Regions from separate parts of the Chryseobacterium sp. MEBOG06 genome, predicted to be linked through region 1. Evidence: riboswitches for the same ligand, from Rfam matches in the RefSeq annotation. Region 1 holds a riboswitch; each other region holds the start of a gene.
The links. A riboswitch is a leader RNA that binds a small molecule or an ion and turns the genes downstream of it on or off. The one in region 1 is predicted to bind cobalamin.
Positions count from the first base shown of each region.

Region 2: linked by a shared signal. The riboswitch ahead of prpB (methylisocitrate lyase) and the one ahead of LF887_RS06530 (T9SS type A sorting domain-containing protein) in region 1 are both predicted to bind cobalamin.
Region 3: linked by a shared signal. The riboswitch ahead of metE (5-methyltetrahydropteroyltriglutamate--homocysteine S-methyltransferase) and the one ahead of LF887_RS06530 (T9SS type A sorting domain-containing protein) in region 1 are both predicted to bind cobalamin.
Region 4: linked by a shared signal. The riboswitch ahead of LF887_RS18020 (TonB-dependent receptor plug domain-containing protein) and the one ahead of LF887_RS06530 (T9SS type A sorting domain-containing protein) in region 1 are both predicted to bind cobalamin.

Region 1 covers NZ_CP084580.1:1,397,574-1,401,542, forward strand. Annotated here, with positions in the region: gene LF887_RS06525 (T9SS type A sorting domain-containing protein) at 1-921, opposite strand, end outside; gene LF887_RS06530 (T9SS type A sorting domain-containing protein) at 929-2,209, opposite strand; cobalamin riboswitch at 2,312-2,502, opposite strand; gene LF887_RS06535 (T9SS type A sorting domain-containing protein) at 2,806-3,909, opposite strand.
Region 2 covers NZ_CP084580.1:2,006,177-2,010,145, forward strand. Annotated here, with positions in the region: gene LF887_RS09215 (carbohydrate kinase family protein) at 1-506, shown strand, start outside; gene LF887_RS09220 (hypothetical protein) at 755-925, shown strand; cobalamin riboswitch at 1,411-1,604, shown strand; gene prpB (methylisocitrate lyase) at 2,059-2,955, shown strand; gene prpC (2-methylcitrate synthase) at 2,957-3,969, shown strand, end outside.
Region 3 covers NZ_CP084580.1:2,017,567-2,021,535, forward strand. Annotated here, with positions in the region: gene LF887_RS09265 (enoyl-CoA hydratase/isomerase family protein) at 7-789, shown strand; gene LF887_RS09270 (Lrp/AsnC family transcriptional regulator) at 927-1,388, opposite strand; cobalamin riboswitch at 1,582-1,768, shown strand; gene metE (5-methyltetrahydropteroyltriglutamate--homocysteine S-methyltransferase) at 1,947-3,969, shown strand, end outside.
Region 4 covers NZ_CP084580.1:3,937,407-3,941,375, reverse strand. Annotated here, with positions in the region: gene LF887_RS18030 (hypothetical protein) at 1-178, opposite strand, end outside; gene pafA (alkaline phosphatase PafA) at 283-1,929, shown strand; cobalamin riboswitch at 2,174-2,352, shown strand; gene LF887_RS18020 (TonB-dependent receptor plug domain-containing protein) at 2,384-3,969, shown strand, end outside.

The DNA of each region.
Region 1 (3,969 bases):
GCTTAAAATTTTCTTATTGACAGTAGAAACACCCAGTGTTGCATTAGATGCTTCAGTAGGAGTAAAAGGTCTTCTTTGTCCGAAACTTAATCCAAGCCATTTGTTATTGGTTAATTGAATTTGTGAAAGTTCGGACTGTGTCTGCCAGCTTGAGATATCATTTCCCTTATACAATTTCCAGCTGTTTGATCCGGAAGTGTTTCCAGTGAGATTATTCAGTGAAAGACTGGAAATTTGGTTGTTGGTTGAGGTAAAGGTAAAATAAGAAGCTTGTGACTGAATCAACTGCAAAGCCTGTTCAGCAGTAATCGTTCCATTGTATTGAATTCCAAAGACAAATGAATTAGCATTTCCATTAGAATTATCAGTTCCGAAATCTATAACAACTAAGCTTTTATTAGATCCGGTGCCAATCCAGTTGGTAATTTGAGAGGAATTGTACCATAAAGAACTGTATGCAGGAGTTGGCGTAGCAGGTGCTTGTGCTGTAGGATTGCTGAATCCATAAGATGCACCGTACCACTGGCCGTTTAATATCGTTCCATTGTTCATCCATCCTACTGAAGACCAGCTGTTCGTATCATTACCACGCCATAAACTCCACCAGTCCGGTGTAGATTGTTGAGAATGGTCATTAAAACTAACCTTATCAAGAAATCCGTTATTAAACGTTAAAATATAATCAAAAGCAGGTTCTGCACTTTTGATCATCTGAAGCATTTGAGGCCCGGTTATATTCTGCCCCGGATTAAATCTTACTCCCCAGACGTAAGATCGGTCATCAGTTCCATCTTTGAAATCTGCTACAAAATAGGCAGTTTGAGAACCTGTTCCCACGAAAAATTTTACATCATTTGCAGTAAACTGCGCAAGGCACAGTCCCACAATAAGTGTACATAAAAGACTTAATAATTTTTGCATTGAAGAATTATTTAATGATTAGTTTTTCAGTGAAATTATTATTCTTATCTGTGATTTTTACAATATAATTGCCTTTAGATAGAGTACTTACATCAATACCGTTTTGAGTATACTGCGTGTTGATGATCATTCTTCCGGCAGTATCATAAATCTGAATATTTCCGGTATTTAAACCTTGTACAAAGAATTTGTCACTTGCAGGATTCGGATATAATGACAATTTAGAAGCTTTTGTATTTTCAGCTGTAGAAAGAGATGGTGATGCACTATTATAAGCAATGATTTGATTAGGAAGCAGACTCACTGTAAAAGTATTTTCTAAGGTTCCCTGCAAATCATAAGTGTAAATTTTTCCCGGTGCAACATATCCCTTAGGGTCAGCAACATAAATTTTATTATTAACAATATTAAACCCATAGGCCGTACCATAACTATTTATAGGAATAGGTGCACTTGCAATTGCATTTGTTGAAAAAGAAGGAGCGGCAATAGATGTTTTATAAATTGACGCATCTTTCATATAATAAATATTCGTACCGTCTGTATCCATATAAGCTGGTTTTGTCCCTGCAGGAAGTGCTGTGCTGGAAACGATACTTTGGCTTGTTGTATTGTAAACCGTAAAAGTTCCAAAAGAATTAGGAGTATAAGGATTTCCGGAACTCATGATGTAAAGAAGGTTGTTTTTTTCAAAAATACTGTGTGGAAAATCTCCTACATTTACTTCTGAGATAACCGAATTGGTAGAAGTATTGATAACATCCATATACTGATTGATTCCAAAACCTCCCTTTAATAAAACATAAAGCTTATCGTCTTTACTGTAAATTTTTTCAGGTCCCGACCCTACAGCAATATTTGCTTCATGAGCATACGTGTTGAGATTGTAAACCGCTACATAATTATTGACAGAACCTGTTCCTCCCCAGTTGGTTACATAGAATTTGTCTCCGCTAAAAGCAATGTATCTTGGATTGTCCAGGTTGTTTGAAATCGTGGTAATCAAAGAAAAGTCAGATTTGTTGATGACCTTTATTTGGTTGGAAATGTTTAAAACCACAAAAATTTTGTCACCAAAAATTTTAATGTCTTGTGCGGTATCGCCCAGTGTTGCATTATTGTTATTGATTTTAAAATAGTTGTTGGTCACAACCGATTGATTGGAGATCAGCGATATTTCAGCATTATTGCTTCCGGCACCGCCTTCGTTGAGTACCAGGACCCCTTCAGTTTGCGCATTTGCAAAAGAGAGTACAAACGCAAGAATAAGAAAATAGATTTTCTTCATGATATAATTAAATTAAAGTTTTATTCCCGAAACCTCACCACAGGACAAAACATTCATGAAAAAATCTGTTTAGATTTTTCTTTCACAAACTTTTATTCCCGAAAGTTGAAATTAATTTAAGGCAGGTCTCCTGGCTTACATCTTATAGCCGCCTTCCCGGATTTTTATCCAGTGGTATTAAAGGCTATAAGTAGATTAGTTTACAGTTGCGGGAACAGCTCAGGATTCGAATATTTATTCTCACCTGATTCCCTATTAATGAACAATGTTCAACCTTAAAAACGCTGCAAATATATCATATAAATTAATAGATGTTTTTTTGTGAATTGTACCTGATTTCAAGTCTTTTATGGAATTTAATAAATTATTCAAAAAGATATTTTATCAAATTGATAAGTAATCTATCTTTATTGTTGGTTTTTCAGAATTAAAATTAGGAGCTTTATAGTTTATATTGAATTCATTTTACAATTTCGGTCGTTAAAATGGAATCCCGTGACGAAAAAAGACCTTCTCAAAAATTGAGAAAGTCTCGTGTTTTGACACCACTGCATTTAAAAAAAGTTACCAGTCGTGGCCGGGAAAATATTTTTTTCCTATTTCTTTACTATCTTATGAATGGTTGAATTGGCAGAAGTTTTTACCTCAACAAAATAAACTCCTGAATTCAAAAACCGGATATTAATCTTTGTTGCTTGGGAAGTTAATACTTTCTGCCCTGTAGCAGAATAGATATTCACTTCCTTCACATTCTCAGGACTATCAATTTGAATGAAGTCACTTGCCGGATTAGGATAGATACCGAATTTTTTCTTATTGACGCTGGAAACACCCAATGTAGAAAATGATTCTGCCGGAGTAATTGGTCTTCTTTGTCCGAAACTTAAACCTAGCCAGTCATTGTTATTCAGCTGAATTTGAGATAAATTGGTTTTTGCCTGCCAGCTTGAAAGGTCATTTCCTTTATATAATTTCCAGCTGTTTGGTGCGGAAGGGTTTCCGGTGAAGTTATTCAGTGAAAGACTGGAAACCTGATTACTGGTAGATGTAAAACTGAAATAAGAAGTCTGTGACTGAATTAACTGTAAAGCCTGTTCCGCAGTTATTGTTCCGTTATATTGAATTCCGAATACAAAAGAGTCAGCATTTCCGTTTGTGCTATCTGTCCCAAAGTCAATTACTACCAGACTTTTATTACTTCCGGTTCCTATCCAGTTGGTAATCTGAGAAGAACTGTACCACTTTGAACTGTAGGCAGGGACAGGAGCGGAAGGCTTGGAAGGCGGATCAAAACCATAGGAGATTCCATACCATTTTCCGTCAATCAAAAGGTCATTATTTACTCCGTTATTGAATGATAAATTTTCTGAGGTTAATCCTGACCAGGTAGACCAATAATCATCAAGACTTGGTGTATGATGATTGTAGTTTAAACTGTAAAGAAACCCGGAAGGAATTTCAACCTCTATCTTAGGCTCTGCATTAGCAATAGCATTGATAAGGTCTTCCATTGTTAAGTCATTAGAATCAAAACGATATCCCCATGCATAAGACGTAGGAGTATTGTTATCATTAAAATCAGCAATGAAATAAGCTTTTTTGGAACCGGTTCCTATCCAGAATTTAATGTCATTTTCTGTAAATTGGGCCGACATGGACTGCATGATAAGCAGTAAGAAAAAAAAATAGATTTTTCTCATGATATAATTAAATTAAAGTTTTATTCCCGAAACTTACCTTCAACGGAAAAATAATTTCTT
Region 2 (3,969 bases), 610 kb from region 1:
TATTTGAACTGCTTGAAACAGGAAGTTATAATGTTTTCGATATCAATCTGAGAGCACCTTATTACGATATCAGAATTATTAACGAACTGCTGCATAAAACTCATTTGGCAAAATTCAATAAAGCAGAACTGAGGATGGTTCTGGACTTTCTAGATAAAGAATATAAAACCGAAGAAGACAGTATCAGATATCTGCAGGACAAATTCGGGATTCGGGAAATTATTATTTCTAAAGGAAGTAAAGGAGCATTGTATGCTATAGATGATCGTTTTTATCTCTATCCTACAATCCCGGTTGAGGTTAAAGATACGGTGGGAAGCGGAGATTCATTTTTGGCAGGATTTTTATCCAAAAGGATCGGGAATGAAGCTTCTGCTCATGAGATTATGACTCAGGCGGTTTCACTGGGGGCCTTTATTACTTCACAGGAAGGCGCCTGCCCGGAATATACTTTAAAAGATTTTAAAAGATTTAAAAACCGTTATCCCGTTACTGCTCTCAGCTAAGGTTCAAAACATGAACTCAAACATTACAACCGGAACAGCTAAAGGAATACTGATCCTTTAGCTGTTCTTATTTTATTGGAAAAATATTTTTTGTATCTTGGTTATTTATACTGTTGGATGTTTTAGCTCAACAATTTAGTATAAATTTCGTAACCTTTAAATCTAAATAACCAATAGAAAATAAACTGAATGAGTTAAACAATCAGGAACTGATAGAAAGAGCGAAAAAAGCCAGTTCAAACAAAATAATGAATGCAGTGATAGTAGGGTTTATGGCTGGTATTTCTATTTACAGTACAGTGAAAAATGGCTTTGGATTCTTTACATTTTTACCTGTTGTTTTTATTCCTTTTGTCATAAATTCAAAAAAAGTCGACTGGGAATTACAGGAAGAGCTAAAATCTAGAGATTTAAAATAAAATAATATTTCCGCTTGTTGAAAGCGGTAAAAAATAAGTTTTGGCCCATTGCTAAAAGCAATGGGCCGAAACTTATTTTAAAGTAAAATGTCTTACGATAAAGTCTCTGAAAATACAATTTCAGTAAAGTTTTCAGTAAAAATTTCAGACACTCAATACGGATTTTACCTATGCGAAAATTTCAGAAAATACTTTTGTAAAAAAGGGCAAAAATTTCCTTGAAAACATCTGTTATTTGTGAATGTCAAGCAAAGGTAAAATAAGGTTTTTATTTAGGTTGGTTTAATATTTTACCGTCATATCTTATGAATTTAGTAACGAAAAATTAATGTTATTGCCTAAATTGTAATGTCTGAACTGTTAATTGTGTTTTTTTAAATGATACATTTACAGTTGATTAGCTTGGAATAATTATTGTTTGCATAAAATCTCTTGGTCATTTTCATAAAATACTTATATTTACCACCAAGGAGTTCTTAACACCTTCTTTATCAACCGAAAATGGTTACACTTAGCTGTGTATTAAAAGGGAATCGTGTGCAAATCACGAACTGTCGCGCAACTGTAAGTAACGGATAAGGTTTTTATCAAAATAAAGGTCCACTGTATACCCGGGATATGGGAAGGACGATAAAAACTGTTACAAGTCAGGAGACCTGCCTATTTCGAATTGACGATGCTTTCGCGGTCTGAAGCTTATAGTCAGGTATGATACGATATGGATAACATTTTGGTCAAAAATCTTTGTCAGGTCATGTTATTTTGTGATACAAATAGGTAATGGAGCAGTATGCTTTTTCATTATGCTATCGTTCACCGTATTTTCCTTTTCCATAGTTTTCTTTCCCAAAGGTATTGTGAAGTTTATCAGGAACTTTTTATTAATCAACATAAAAAGTTAAAAAGTGTATCTATCCGATCTCGATTATTTATGCAGGAGCAGCAGACTTGGAAACAAACAGGTTTGCAGGAACTTAATTATTCAAAATTCCGAATTTCGGAAAACGGAGAGCATTACTTTGCTTCTCTTCCGTTCATTACTTTTTATCGCCCATCATTGGATAGAGCTGCTTACTGCAATGTTTGTCTATTGTCTTCTACGAACAAATTTCAACTAAACAATAAATATTATAATGACTAAAAGTGAAAGTTTGAAGTCTCCCGGTATGAAATTTCGGGAGGCCATGGAAAAAGAAAGTCCTCTTCAGATTGTTGGAACTATTAATGCCAATCATGCGTTACTCGCACAGCAGGCTGGCTTCAATGCTATTTATCTTTCCGGTGGAGGTGTGGCGGCAGGTTCTTTAGGAATTCCGGATCTGGGAATTACGACGCTGGAAGATGTTTTAATAGACGTTCAGCGTATTACCAATGTTTGCGACCTCCCGTTAATGGTAGATGTAGACACTGGATTTGGTCCTTCTGCATTTAATGTGGCAAGAACGGTGAAATCATTGATCAAGGCCGGAGCAGCCGCATTACATATTGAAGATCAGGTAGGTGCAAAGCGCTGCGGACACCGCCCTGGAAAGGAAGTGGTAAGCAAAGAAGAAATGGTAGACAGACTGAAGGCTGCTGCGGATGCCCGTAGTGATGATAATTTTGTAATTGGCGCCAGAACAGATGCTTTCGCTAATGAAGGTCTTGAAAAGACACTGGAAAGAGCAGTAGCTTACAAAGAGGCCGGAGCAGATTTTATTTTTGCAGAAGCCGTTCCGGACCTAACCTTTTATCAAAAATTTGTTGATGCCACAGGAATCCCAGTATTAGCCAATATAACAGAATTCGGAATGATTGAAATGTATACTGTAGAAGAATTGAAAAATGCAGGGGTAGGGTTGATTCTTTATCCACTTTCTGCGTTCCGTGCGGCTAACAAAGCAGCTCAGAATGTATACGAACATCTCCGTAAAGAAGGCACACAAGCCAATGTACTGGATACGATGCAAACAAGGGAAGAGCTCTATAAAAGCATCGGATATTATAATTACGAACAAAAATTAGATAACCTTTTTAAACAAAATAATTGATATGTCAACGAGCACCGAACCAACATTTAAACCTAAAAAGAGCGTCGCTCTTTCGGGTGTCACAGCAGGGAATACAGCGCTTTGTAGTGTAGGAAAGAGCGGAAACGATCTTCATTACAGAGGATATGATATTCTGGATCTGGCAGAAAAAACAGAGTTTGAGGAAGTTGCTTATCTTCTGATATACGGCCAGCTGCCTACCGCCTCCCAGTTGAAAAACTATAAAGCAAAATTAAAGTCTCTAAGAGGATTGCCTCATTCTGTAAGAAATATTTTAAAGAGTATTCCCGCAGCAGCACACCCAATGGATGTCATGCGCTCAATGGTATCTGCAGTCGGAAGTATTCAGCCGGAAAAAGATGATCATAATATGGCAGGAGCAAGAGATATTGCGGACAAACTTCTGGCATCATTTAGCTCAGGGCTATTATATTGGTATCACTATACTCATAATGGTAAAGAAATCAATGTTGAAACAGATGATGACACTATTGGTGGGCATTTCTTACACCTGTTGCATGGCAAAAAAGCTCCTGATTCCTGGGTAAAGGCAATGGAAATATCTCTAAATCTTTATGCTGAGCACGAGTTTAATGCGTCCACTTTTACTGCACGTGTCATTGCGGGAACAGCTTCCGATTTTTATTCTTGTATAACAGGGGCTATTGGTGCTTTGCGAGGGCCAAAGCATGGAGGAGCCAACGAAGTAGCATTTGAAATTCAAAGCCGTTACAATTCCCCGGATGAAGCAGAAGCAGATATCCGTAAGCGTATCGCCAATAAAGAAGTCATCATTGGATTCGGGCATCCGGTATATACCATCTCAGACCCAAGAAACGTGGTGATCAAAAAGGTAGCTAAGCAGCTTTCTGAAGAAGCCGGAGATATGCTGCTGTATAATATCGCAGAAAGACTGGAAACCGTCATGTGGGAAGAAAAGAAGATGTTCCCGAATCTTGACTGGTTTTCCGCCGTTTCTTATCACTTAATGGGAGTTCCTACTCTGATGTTCAC
Region 3 (3,969 bases), 620 kb from region 1:
AAAAAAGTGAATTTCGAAACATTATTATACCAGCAGGACGGTCATATCGGGACTTTGACCATTAACAGACCACAGGCATTAAATGCCTTGAATGAAAACGTTTTAAAAGAATTGAAATCATTTGCCGATGAAATAAAAACAGATAAAAATATACGGGCGCTGATCATTACCGGATCAGGTGACAAAGCATTTGTGGCAGGAGCGGATATCAAAGCAATGCAGGGAATGAGCCCAAAAGAAGCTGAAGATTTCTCAATAGCTGCTCAGAATGCTTTTAATGCTGTTGAAACCTTGCCATTTGCAGTAATTGCTGCTGTAAATGGATTTGCATTAGGAGGAGGATGTGAATTAGCATTGTCCTGTGACATTATTCTGGCCAGCGGAAAAGCTAAATTCGGACTGCCTGAAGTAACTCTAGGATTATTGCCATGCTTTGGCGGAACCCAGCGCTTACCCAGGGCCATCGGATTATATAAGGCTAGAGAAATGGTTTTCTCCGGAGAATTTTATTCTGCAGACACCTGTAAAGAATTTGGATTTGTGAATCATGTTTTTGCTCCGGAAGACCTTTTGAATGAAGCTCAGAAACTTGCAGAAACAATTGCTTCCAGAGGTCCGGTGGCTGTAGCCAAAGCAAAACAGTCTTTAAATACAGGTTTTGAACTGCATATCAAAGATGGATTACAACAGGAAGCCGCCTTATTTGGAGAATTATTCACTACAGAAGATCACAACGAAGGTATCGGAGCGTTCATAGAGAAGCGCAGCCCGGAGTTTAAAGGAAACTAGACATAGTGAGTTAAAAATGAAAAAATTAAGAGTTGAGAATTGAAAATAAAAAGTGAAAAATTGTACCCTCAAGCAAGTAAAAGGTGTAAAATTGATGTCATGATTAATTTTTAATTCTCCATTCTTAAAATTTTCAATTAAATCGTTATTCCATGGTTGTTCTTAACTTCAGCCATTACAAAAGTGCTGTGGGTACTTCCAATGGAATCTACAGATCCCAGTTTATTAAATACAAAATCCTGGTAATGTTTCATATCACGGACCTGAACTTTCAGCAGGAAATCAAAGTCTCCGGAAATGTTGTAGCATTCAGCCACTTCCTCAATCTCCAGAATTTCTTTTACAAAATCATAACCCACAGACCTGTCATGGATTTTTAATTTGATCTGGCAAAAAACTGTAAACCCCCGATTGAGCTTTTCAGCATCCAGAACTGCGGCATATCTTTTAACATATCCTTCCTGTTCGAGCCTTTTTACTCTTTCAAAAACAGGAGAAGTAGACAGGTTAACTTCTTTGGCCAGTTCTTTAACTGTCAGTTTTGCGTTTTTTTGAAGCAGTCTGAGTAACTGTACATCTTTATCATCAAGTTCTTCCACAGAATATTATTCTTTTAAATTATAAAAACAGTTAAAGATAAGGAATTTTATGCTTTTATAAATTGTTTTAAAAGTTTAATTTGCTTAATTATTCATTGTTTATTGTTGTTTTATTCTGTATTGCTAATTTTACACAAAATTAAAAACTTTACTGGTGACGGTTGTTACTGGTAAAAATCAGTTCTTTATAGATACTTCATCAAACAGGAAAGGTTTTACTTAAGGTAGATTAATAGGGAATCGTGTGGAAATCACGAGCTGTCGCGCAACTGTAAGTAACATATCAAAAGTTTCTGTCCTTGCATATCCACTGCCAAAAGCGGGAAGGATGACGGAAACTGTTACAAGTCAGGAGACCTGCCTTTACTGAATTGACAATGCTTTCGCGGTCTGAAGCTTTTGGGTCATACAGATGATATATCGGACTATGCATTTTCTTATGAAAGAGGAGGTGTGTTATTCTGTATGTCATTGTTTTCCAAAATCTTATTTATCCGTTAAAGTGTTGCGAAGCATTTCAGAGAGCTTTACATTAAGTCTAATTAAAAAGTTTAAAAAATGCAAACACACATTCTGGGCTACCCGCGTATTGGTGGTAAAAGAGAACTCAAAAAAGCCTGCGAGCAATATTGGTCAGGTAAGATCCTTTTAGAAGAACTTCTTACTACAGGAAGGAATATCTGTACCCAAAACTGGAATATCCAGAAAGACGCAGGAATAGATTTAATTCCTTGTAATGATTTTTCATACTATGATCAGGTATTGGATATGAGCCTTGTTGTAGGGGCAATTCCGAGACGTTATCATGAAGTGGTGCTTAAAAAAAACAATTCTGAACTGGACCTTTACTTTGCAATGGCAAGAGGATATCAGAAAGACGGATTGGATATCACCGCGATGGAGATGACCAAATGGTTTGATACCAATTATCATTATATCGTACCTGAATTTTACAAAAACCAGCAGTTTAAGCTGAGCTCAGATAAGATTTTCAATGAATTTGCAGGAGCAAAGCAGGCAGGAATAAGTGCAAAGCCAGTCATTATAGGACTTGTTTCTTACCTTCTTTTAGGAAAAGAAAAAGAAGAAGGATTTGATAAGCTGGATCTGGCAGGAAATCTACTTTCGGTTTATACAGAGATTTTAACCAAACTTCAGGAGCAGGGTGCTGAATGGATTCAGTTTGATGAACCTTTTCTGGCTTTGGACTTAACGGATAAGGCAAAAGAAACCTATCAATATATTTATTCTGAAATAAGAAAACGTTTCCCGAAACTGAAATTTATTGTGGCTACTTATTTCGAAGGATTGAAGAATAATTTGTCTCTTGCCGTCTCACTTCCTGTAAATGTATTACACACAGATCTTGTAAGAAATCCTGAGCAGCTGGAAGATATTCTCAACGTAATTCCGGAAAGTTTAAGCCTGTCATTAGGACTTGTTGACGGAAGAAATATCTGGAAAAATGACTATGAAAAATCGTTGTCTTTCATCAGGAAAGCTGTTGAAAAGCTTGGTTCCGAAAGAGTTTTTATAGCACCATCATGCTCATTACTTCATTCACCATGTGACTTGGATTTTGAAACGAATCTTAATCCCGAAATTAAAAACTGGCTGGCTTTTTCAAAACAAAAGGTGAAAGAAGTAGTAAGTCTGAAGGAAATTGCATCCGGAACAGAAAATGAAAATATCCTTGCTGAGTTTGAAGAAAACAAAAAAGCCATTGAAAACAGAAAAACATCTTCTCTTATTCATAATAATGAGGTGAAACAGAGAACTAATGCGGTGACTGAAGAAGATGCTCAAAGAAAAAATATATTCAAAATCCGTAAAGAAAAACAGCAGAAGGCATTACAGCTTCCTTTATTTCCGACAACAACCATCGGCTCATTTCCCCAGACCACAGAAGTAAGAAGCTGGAGAGCTAAATTTAAAAAAGGAGAACTTACAGCTGAACAATATGATACTTTACTGAAAGAAGAAACCCAAAGAACCATCCGCTGGCAGGAAGAAATAGGAATAGATGTACTGGTACATGGAGAATTTGAGCGAAACGATATGGTGGAATATTTTGGAGAACAGCTTGAAGGATTTACATTCACTAAAAACGGCTGGGTACAGAGCTACGGAAGCCGTTGTGTAAAACCGCCAGTGATCTTTGGTGACGTTTCAAGACCAGATCCGATGACTGTATATTGGTCTCAGTATGCACAGTCGCAGACTGAGAAATGGGTAAAAGGAATGTTGACAGGTCCGGTTACGATTCTGCAATGGTCTTTTGTACGTGATGATCAGCCTCGCTCTGAGACTTGCAAACAGATTGCTCTGGCGATCCGTGATGAAGTAGTGGATCTTGAAAGAGCAGGAATAAGAATTATTCAGATTGATGAACCTGCAATCCGGGAAGGGCTTCCTTTAAGGAAAACAGATTGGCGAAATTATCTTAAATGGGCGGTAGAAGCCTTCAGAATTTCGGCAAGTGGAGTAGAAGATGCTACCCAGATTCATACCCATATGTGCTATTCTGAGTTCAATGATATTATTGAAAATATTGCAGATATGGATGCTGATGTGATTACCA
Region 4 (3,969 bases), 2.5 Mb from region 1:
ACTGTTTTTTCAGATCTTCCAGCTTTTGGATAAAATTGTTAATATGATCAACCTGTACTCTGGCTGCCAGATTTGCTTCATTATCGATATGACCTCCATATCCCTCAAAAAAATTAAAAAACTTGAAATGGTATAAATCTTCAGGAAACTTAAAATACCAGTATACTCCTAAAATCATGGTTGGTTGAGTTGATGAATTGGATAAATATCAAAATTAAATAAAATTTCACACTCCAAGACTTTCAAAACCCTTAAATTTGTCTTCAATAAAAATTTACTTGGATGCTTAGGAAAATTTCAATTGCGGCAGTTACTTTTTTGTCCGTAGTTACAATCAATGCACAGAAGAATAAAAATACCCAGCTGGAAAGACCGAAATTAGTGGTGGGTCTGGTCGTAGATCAGATGCGTTGGGATTATTTATACCGTTTTTATGGCAAATTCGGAAATGACGGTTTCAAAAGACTGTTGAATACAGGATATTCTTTAAATAATGTACATATTCCATATGTTCCTACTATTACAGCTTTGGGGCATACCTGTATCTATACAGGTTCTGTACCGGCAATTCATGGTATTGCAGGAAATGACTGGACAGATAAAGAAACAGGTAAAGGTGTATACTGTACGGCAGATGAAAGCGTTCAGCCTGTAGGAACCACCAATACAAAAATTGGCAGCCACTCTCCCAAAAACCTTTGGTCTACCACAGTAACGGATGAGCTGAGACTGGCAACCAACTTCCAGGGAAAGGTAATTGGTGTTTCTCTGAAAGACCGTGCCTCTATACTTCCGGCAGGACATACGCCAAACGGAGCTTTCTGGTTTGATGACAGTACAGGGAATTTTATTACAAGTACATGGTATATGAATGATCTTCCTCAATGGGTAAAATCATTCAATACACAGAACCTACCGGAAAAACTGGTAGCAAATGGCTGGAATACCTTACTCCCGATCAATCAGTATACAGAAAGTGCGCCTGACAATTCTCCATGGGAAGGATTACTGGGAAGTGCAAAGACCCCTACATTCCCTTACAGCAATCTGGCTAAAGATTATCAGGATAAAAAAGATAATATCCGCTATACTCCTTTCGGAAATACGCTGACACTGAAGCTGGCAGAAGCTTCTGTAGAGGGTGAAAAACTGGGTGGTGACAATATTACAGACTTCTTGGCAATTAACCTTGCTTCTACAGATTATGCCGGACACAAATTCGGGCCTAACTCTATTGAAGTGGAAGATGTTTATATCAGATTAGATCAGGATCTGGCAGAATTCTTTAATTATCTGGATTCAAAAGTTGGAAAAGGAGAGTATACTGTTTTCCTTTCTGCTGACCATGGTGGAGCACACTCTGTAGGATTCCTGAAAGAACATAAGATCCCGACAGGTTTCTTTGGAGAAGGAGCTCAGAAAGATCTTAACCAAAAACTGAAAGAGAAATTCGGAGCTGATAAATTAATCAATGCCATCGATAATTATCAGATCTATTTCGACAGAAAAGTATTGGCTGACAGTAAGCTTGAATTAGATGACGTAAGAAACTTCGCCGTTAAGGAGCTTGAAAAAGACCCTACTGTTTTATATGCCGTTTCTGTAGATAAAGTTCAGGAAGCAAGTATTCCGGAACCTATCAAACAAAGAATTATCAACGGAATCAACAGACAGAGAAGTGGTGATATTCAATTGATTTCTCATGACTCTATGCTTCCTCCATACTCTAAAACAGGAACTACACACAGTGTATGGAATTCTTATGATTCACATATTCCATTAATCTTTATGGGATGGGGAGTTAAGCAGGGAGAAAGTAATAAGGCCTATTATATGACCGATATTGCTCCTACTGTTTCTTCATTACTTAAAATTCAGTTTCCAAGCGGAAATGTTGGAAATCCAATCACAGAGGTTATTGGTAAATAATTGAACAAAATGATTCGATCATATAGAACTGCCTTCATTTGAAGGCAGTTTTTTATTTTACTTATAAAGGTTAATTTACGCTTTAGGAGTGTTGTTCATCAAATCATTAGTAGAGATGATCTTTCGAATGGCTGTTTTTGATATTGAGAACAGTCATTTTACTTTTGTTTATTTTAAAGAAGAATCTATGGGAAAAGAAGCCGTGGTTTGCAGATTGGTTTTTTGGCTAATAGATATAAAAAGTTATCTTTGCAAAAATTTTGGTTTCCAGTATATTGGAATGAAAAGGGAATCGGGTGAAAGCCCCGGACTGTCCCCGCAACTGTAAATCGCAACTAAAAGTTTCTGCAAGCAGCCACTGTATACAACGGGAAGGTGCAGAATGCGAAAGTCAGGAGACCTGCCAGAGTTATAACCAAAAAACATATTGCTTTCGGAGGAAAAGTAAAATAATATGGATATAAAAAGATCTTTAGCACTGCTTTTTTCATCTTATGGCTGTTTTCTTTTCGGACAAGAGAAAGCCATTGATACTATTTACATCTTCGACAACCAGATGAACAGGGTAAAACTCTTTCATCCGGTGAAAACCATTACAGCCGAAGATACAGAGAAAAATTCTACTAACCTTTCAGAACTGCTCAGGTTTCAATCTCAGGTTTATATTAAAGAAAATGGACGTGGGGCTGTTTCTTCACCTTCTTTCAGAGGAACTACTGCACAGCAGACCGCCTTTGTATGGAACGGAATTAATATCAATTCCAACTTTCTGGGACAAGGAGATATCACCAATATGCCTCTGTTCGGATATGATCAGATCGGAATAAAAGCTGGTGGCGGAAGTGTGGTATACGGAAGTGGAGCCATCGGAGGAAGTATTCACATGAACAATACTCTTGATTTTAATAAGGGATTTCATGGGGGACTATTTTCAGAGGTTGCCTCTTTCAATACGTTTAATAACTTTGTTAAAGGATCTTACAGCAATGACAGGTTCAGCTTTAAAGCTTCAGGAAATTACTCTGTAAGTGAAAATGATTATAAGGTAAGCGACCTTAATTATATCAACAGGAACGGAAATTATTACAATACTACATTTAATGCAGGAGCTTCCTACAAAATAACTGATGAGCATAAAGTTTCGTGGCAAAGCCAGTTTTTTGACTCTTCACAGCATTATCCTATCTATGAAGAAACCGCAACGAAAACGAAATATAAAACCCAGAGTGTAAGAAGCCTTATCGCATGGGACTGGAATAAAACAAAATTCAGCAACTCTTTCAAAGCTGCTTATACAGAAGAAAATTTTCAGTATTTTGGAGCTTTGGATCTGCCTAAATCAAGCGGTGGCACAGGGAAAAACTATATTTTGAAAAATGATTTCAATTATTTTCTGAATTCAAAGTGGAATATCAATCTTATTGGAGAATTTCAGGTCAATAAAGGAGAAGGTTATAAAAGTGGAATAGTAGATGTAAGCAGGAATGTAGGTTCTGTTTCCGCATTGCTAAGATATTTCGTAACAAAGGACCTGCGTTTTGAAGGTGGGTTTAAAAAGGATTTTGTAGAAGATATCAATTCTCCGGCTTTGTATTCTTTCTCAGGAAAATGGAATACTTCAAAATGGTATAATGTAGGGCTTAATTTATCCAAGAATTTCAGATATCCGTCATTTAATGATATCTATTATGAGCCGGGAGGGAATAAGGATCTGAGACCGGAAACCTCTGTTCAGGTAGATATGAACCACGAGTTTAAAGTGAAGAATTTTAAACTTACCGTTTCCCCTTATTATATGGGAGTGACCGATCTTATTGTATGGCTGCCTACAGCTCTTGGGTATTGGCAGGCTTTCAACGTTAATAAATCCGAATCATACGGATTGGAATCTCAATTGTCTTTTAATAAACAATTGGGGAATCATAAGATTGGGCTGAATGCCGGGTATTATTACACGAGATCAATTGATAAGGAAACCCATAAACAGATGCCTTACGTTCCTATACATAGAGGAACGGCAAATGTAGATTATGAGTATAG